Herpetosiphon gulosus: one gene and its partner. The protein of the gene in region 1 interacts with the protein of each later gene in a pairwise test. Links are inferred from orthologs where the notes say so. Each region holds a gene or a part of one and is shown in the gene's direction. Other genes may lie near its edges. The genes, in order: rho and yhbY.

Region 1 (3,292 bases):
GGCACAACCTTGCTGGCCCAAGGCATGCCGGGGGCAATTGCGGTCGTCGCAGCAGCCGAACGTGGCAGTCTATTCAACCCACCAGGGATCGTCTACATGGATAAAATTGCCGTTGGCGAATCGGCCAAGGGCAGTATCGATATCAACGCTTCGGTTGAAGACAACATCCGCAGCGTTGCCAAAGCACTTAAAAAACGGGTCGAAGATGTAACCGTCATTGTGCTTGATCGGCCTCGCCATCACGATGTTATTGCGCGGATTCGTGAAATGGGAGCGCGGATTAAACTGATTTTGCATGGTGACGTTGCAGCCAGCCTCATGCCGAGCATGCTTGAGGCTCCCGCAGATATTCTCATGGGCATTGGCGGAGCACCCGAGTCGGTGATTTCGGCCTGCGCCATGAAGTGTACTGGTGGCGAGATCCAGTGTAAGCTCTGGCCGCGTAATGACCGTGAGCGTGACCTAGCCCGTCAGAACGGCTTGAATCTCGACAAAGTGTACACGACCAACGATTTGGTACAAGGAGACAATATTTTTTGGGCGGCGACGGGAATTACGACCGGGGATTTTCTCAAGGGCGTACAATTTTTTGGGTGGGGTGCTACCACTCACTCGTTGGTAATGCGTTCGGCCTCTGGCACAGTGCGCTACATCGAGTCTCGTCACCGTTGGGATAAATTGATGCGGATTTCAGATTTGCCGTTTGCCGAGCACTAAATATACCGTCACTGCTTGACTTAGAAATTGCTTAAAATCGAGCAACGTCATGATTAAAAATGGCGTTGCTTGCTTTTGTCAGTCGTGGTATACTGCGTGCGACGCATTTGGGAATCCCCTTCCAGCGTCACATTCACACATCTCCAAACAGCAGCCAACTTTTTAAAACGCAACTGATTAGTTACATCCCCTCACAAGATCGCTTCCCATTGTGGGCACGTCCGTGAACGCATGGTTGTGCGGCATATTGGCTGAACTATGCTATTAGTTCGCCACGCAACGCCATTGATTTTTTGAAGAGGTCGGATGATGCACGCCCGCTGTAAGAATTCATCGTAGGAGGATAGCACGGTGGTCAACCTTGCTGATTTAGAAAACAAAACGTTGAGCGACCTCCAAGAAATGGCTCGGGAGCTAGATATCTCTGGCTATAGTCGCCTCAAGAAACAAGACCTCATTTACAAATTAATTCAGGCTCAAACTGAACAAGCAGGCAATATTTTCAACACCGGGATTCTCGATATCGTTTCTGACGGTTTCGGGTTTCTACGCAGCGACCGCATGTTGCCTGGCCCCGATGATGTGTATGTCTCGCAAACTCAAATTCGCCGCTTTGGCCTCCGTACTGGCGACCGCATCTCCGGCCAGATTCGTCCTCCCAAAGAAAGTGAACGCTATTATAGTTTGCTGCGGGTTGAATTAGTTAATGGTATGGACCCTGAGCAAGCTCGTAAGCGCCCCCATTTTGAAAAATTGACCCCGATTTTTCCCAATGAACGCTTTATTTTGGAGACTGAGCCGCAAATTCTTTCAACTCGTTTGGTTGATTTGATTGCACCAATCGGTCGTGGTCAGCGTGGGCTGCTGGTTTCGCCACCCAAAGCTGGTAAAACGATGTTGATGAAGGCGATTGCCAATGGTATTACCACCAATTATCAAGATGCCCATCTGATGGTCTTGTTGATTGGTGAGCGCCCTGAAGAAGTCACCGATATGCGCCGCTCAGTCCGCGGCGAAGTGATTGCCTCAACCTTCGATGAGCCAGTTGAAGATCATACCAAGGTTTCTGAAATGACCCTCGAACGAGCCAAACGCTTGGTCGAAGGCGGCCAAGATGTGGTGATTTTGATGGACTCGATCACCCGTTTGGCGCGGGCTTACAACTTGGATATGCCGCCATCAGGCCGAACCTTGACTGGTGGGATCGACCCAGTGGCCTTGTACCCTCCAAAACGCTTCTTTGGTGCTGCTCGTAACATCGAAGGCGGCGGCTCGTTGACAATTATCGCTACCTGTTTGGTCGATACTGGTAGCCGCATGGACGACGTGATTTACGAAGAATTCAAGGGTACTGGCAACATGGAATTGCACTTGGATCGGCGCTTGGCTGAACGCCGCACCTATCCGGCAGTCGATATTGCACGCTCTTCAACCCGGCGCGATGAATTGTTGCTCTTGCCTGAGCAATTGCGCCAAGTTTGGACATTGCGCCGTATGGTCAGTATGTTGGGCGAAAACGAAGGCACTGAATTGGTGCTGACGCGGATGTCCAAAACCCGTACCAACGATGAGTTCTTGCTGACCCTCAACAAGAGCCTCTAAAACTTCGTAACTGCGATGTTTCCCTGTTCTCAGTCATTGAGGGCAGGGAAGCATTTTTTAAAGGATGAGGGATGAAGGATGAAGCGTGCGAAGGTTAAGGTTTAGCCACGAATTACACGAATTACACGAATTACACGAATGACTCTTCTCTAATGTTATGTTCTTTGCTCTATGTTCTATGTTCTTTGTATGCACATTATATTTCCACTGCCCATTCTAACCCCTGAATCCTGATCCCTCGCCATTACTATTTTGCCTTTTGATTTTACGTTGCTCGTTCTTTTGTCTGATGTTGGGGAGTTACCACCCATGCTAAGCTTGAACTATTGATTGTTTTAGGGAGTTCTACCAATGAAAATCAACCGTTTGATGATCGGAAACCAAGCTTTAGAACCCATCCAACAATTTAGGAGATCATCGAACCTATGTTATTGCAGATCAACAACCTCAACAAAGCCTATGGCCCACATCAAATCCTCAGCGATATCGGGTTAATCCTCAATCGTGGCGAACGAATTGGCCTCGTCGGCGCGAATGGCGTTGGTAAATCGACCTTATTGCGCTTAATTATTGGCCAAGAGCCAGCCGATACTGGTACAATTCGCTGGGGCGAGGGCTGTGAATATGGCTATTTAACCCAGCAATTAATCACCCCTAGCGATCTAAATATTGAGCAATTACTGGCCGCCAGCCAACAACAGCTCAGCCAACTCCGCCAACAGCTTGAGCAATTAAGCAGCCAAATGGCCCATGCCGACCCCGATCAACTTGCCGATCTTTTAGAACGATATGGCGATGTGGCCGAGCGCTTTGAGTTGCGTGGTGGCTATGAGCTTGATCATCGGATTGATCAGGTGTTGGGGGGCTTGGGATTAAGCCACCTGCCACGGGATCGCTCAGTCCAAGCGCTATCGGGCGGCGAGAAAACCCGACTTGGTTTAGCCGCGCTCCTGATTAGCAACCCCGATTTGTT
Region 2 (3,121 bases), on another replicon or contig:
TCGAAATCGTAGAGATCGATGGCAACTTGGTGACCAAAACGCACTCCAACCAATAAGAACACCAATTCAGTCAGCGATAGGTAGATATCGACCCCAACAAACGAAACATCATTGAAAAATGCTAAACGAATAATTGCGTAGATCGCACCCCAATAGGTGAGGGCCACCAAAAGCCGACGTTGCCGAAAATAGGGCAGCATAATCGTGATGATGATTGCTGCTAAACCGAGAACATAGACAAACGAACGTAGGTCAATAACATTCTCGCCCTGGAAGTCCAGCCGCTCGATGTTGAAAAACGCAGCGAGATAGAGAACGAGCGCAATAATTGATCGACGCAGGTACTTCATGGTGGCTTACTTTCTGGCTATAGGTGCCACACTACACCAAAATTAAATCCTGAGCTAAGCTTTTGCCACATCGGATTCTAACGAGAATCTGGCCTAAATTGAAAACTTAGCGCTACTTACAATAGTACGGTGTCTTTGGTCGTGTGCCAACCGAATATTCTAAAGCGTGGGTACTAAATTTTTGATAGTACTTAAGCTGAACCATATCAAGAGAAAGGACTACCTACCAATGGTCGTCTACTACTTTGGCCTCTGACACTAAAAGTGTCAAGGGTGACTTTTGTCCTAAAAAAAATTTAAGTATCCAATAAAAAAGCGATGCACTTGCTTTGGCATCGCTGCTTTCTGACACATCGCTATCTTCTAGGACACCATAGGCTGTAGTTGTTTCTGGCCATCGCCAGTATACCATGCCAGATGAAAAGATCAACACTTTTTGACTTAAAGCCGCTTGTAGCCTATAATGGTCGATGGGTCGGGTCCTGTGCGGCATATGTTTGCCAACTCCGCCAGGATTGAAAGATAGCAACGGTACGCTTGCCTCTATGGGTGTCACAGCAAACCTGGCCCGTGCTCTTTTTGCAGCAACCACCATTAATAAAATGGTGGTTGCTGTTTTTAATCACCAGCAATTAAAGGCGCTCTAGTCCTGTGGCTGGGCTAGCCCAAGGATATATCAATGGCCCATAGCGCCTAAATTTGCAATTTTCCCCAAGCTGTGTATAATAACCCCATAACGCGATGCGGGAATAGCTCAGTTGATAGAGCGTCTCCTTGCCAAGGAGAAGGTCGCGAGTTTGAGTCTCGTTTCCCGCTCCACGAATGACTGCTGGTGAAAACCAGCAGTTTTTTATTGTAATCGAAGCTTGAAAGGGCAAGCATGCTCACATTAAATAGTAATCAACGCCAATATTTGCGCCGCTTGGCTCACGACCTCAAGCCTGTGGTGCAAATTGGCAAACAAGGGCTTTCAAGTACGGTGGTAGCCGCTGTGGCCGCCGCCCTTGATGCCCATGAATTGATCAAAGTGAAGTTTGGCGAATTTAAAGAAGAACGGCGCGAATTAACTGATCAATTGGTGGCTGATACTGAGGCTACGTTGGTTGCGTTGGTGGGCAATGTAGCGATTCTGTATCGTCCAAGTCGGCTTGACGATAAGCAAGTGATTGTGTTGCCACGCTAAATCAGCGTCTAGCACAATCAAGGCTTTCTGCTATAATACATAATGTTGGGCTACAGCCCTTGGTAATTTGACGCGATAGAATGCGGATGAGGCGCACAATGCAAGGTGCGCCTTTTGTGCGATTAGCAGCCGCGCTTAACGCAATAACTAGTGATGTGCTATGGAATATCAACCAAATCTTAGTAATATTCGACCAGGCAATGGCGGGGTTATTCAAGCAGTCGCAGCAGGCAGTACTGGTGCGCAACTTGGGCTACAAGCTGGTGACGCAATTCTGCAAGTCAACGGTCGGGTGATGCGCGATGTGATTGATTTTCGCTTTGCCATGACTGAAGATCAAGTTGAGTTGCTGGTGCGCCAAGCTGGCGAAGAACGTAGCATCCAATTGACCAAAAACCCCGATGATATGCTTGGCCTCGATTTTGTCGAGCCATTATTTGATCGCTTGCGAACCTGCAATAATAAATGCCCCTTCTGCTTTCTGACCCAAATGCCTAAAGGATTCCGCAAAACACTCTACCTTAAGGACGATGACTATCGCTTGTCGTTTTTGTATGGTAACTTTGTAACATTGACGAATCTCAAGGAGGAAGATTGGGATCGGATTGCTGAACAACGCTTGGGGCCAATGTATATTTCAGTCCACGCGACTGATCGTACCTTGCGGGCAATTTTGTTGGGCAAGCCCGATGTTCCCGATGTGTTGGAGCAAATTCGGCGCTTAGGCGATTTGGGCATCGATGTGCATACCCAAGTCGTGGCATGTCCACAATTGAATGATGGCCCAGCCTTAGCCCAAACCATCCATGAATTGGGTCAGTTGTATCCAATTGTTCAAAGCATCGCGATTGTGCCAGTTGGCCTAACCCGTTATCGTTTTGAGGGCAAAAAACCCCAAAGCATCAAAGCTGCCATCCGCGTGCACGAAAGCGCCGAATGGATTGATAGCAACTGGGAAGCTCAGCCAATTTGGCAAGAAGAAGCGCCGGTTGCCAACGAATTGTTTCAAGCGGCCAAGGAAGGAAATCTCGGCTTTTGTGCGCGGTTAGGGGCGGCCACCGAAGTCGAGTTGCGGCCATATCGTGGCGATGAAGCCGCTGCTGTAATCGACATCTGCGAACCATTTCAAGAATATTACATGGCCGAACATGGCTCGGTCTTGGTCTATCCCTCGGATGAGTTTTATCTGTTGGCGGGCCGCGAACAGCCCGATGGCTCGTTGTACGAAGGCTACGATCAATTAGAGAATGGTGTGGGCCTGGTGCGCCAATTCCAAGATGAATGGGCCGAGATTGTGCCTTCGCTGCCAAGTGCTGTCGATAAACCCACCCGCATGTTGCTGGCTTGTGCAACCCTCGCCGCTCCCGTGTTGCAACAAGTCGCTGAACAACTTAGTCGAATTGAAAACCTGACCGTGGAATTATGCCCAGTCGTCAATCAATTTTTTGGCGAGATGGTGACAGTTTCGGGCTTGCTGACTGGCGGCGATGTGGTCGCTGAGTTACAAAAGCATGGCCCAGCTGATATTGTGATGCTGCCGAAAGTGATGTTCGATCACTCCGGAACTCGCACAATTGATGAATGGACT

Evidence for each region.
Region 2: the proteins of rho (region 1) and yhbY interact in binary tests that used the Escherichia coli proteins (3 or more experiments, as listed by UniProt). The link is inferred for Herpetosiphon gulosus from one-to-one orthologs.

What each region holds. Positions count from the first base shown.
Region 1 is NZ_BAABRU010000011.1:137,550-140,841, reverse strand. What follows is about bases 232-3,193. They hold rho (transcription termination factor Rho), read left to right. Parts: upstream 232-1,068; coding sequence 1,069-2,319; downstream 2,320-3,193. Other genes in these bases: abc-f (ribosomal protection-like ABC-F family protein), read left to right, coding at 2,745-3,193; glpX (class II fructose-bisphosphatase), read left to right, coding at 232-717. Outside these bases: more of glpX, read left to right, coding at 1-231; more of abc-f, read left to right, coding at 3,194-3,292. UniProt on the Escherichia coli protein: Facilitates transcription termination by a mechanism that involves Rho binding to the nascent RNA, activation of Rho's RNA-dependent ATPase activity, and release of the mRNA from the DNA template.
Region 2 is NZ_BAABRU010000001.1:288,200-291,320, forward strand. What follows is about bases 91-2,881. They hold yhbY (ribosome assembly RNA-binding protein YhbY), read left to right. Parts: upstream 91-1,230; coding sequence 1,231-1,533; downstream 1,534-2,881. Other genes in these bases: ABEB26_RS01285 (hypothetical protein), read right to left, coding at 91-350; ABEB26_RS01305 (DUF512 domain-containing protein), read left to right, coding at 1,694-2,881. In the rest of the region: more of ABEB26_RS01285, read right to left, coding at 1-90; more of ABEB26_RS01305, read left to right, coding at 2,882-3,121.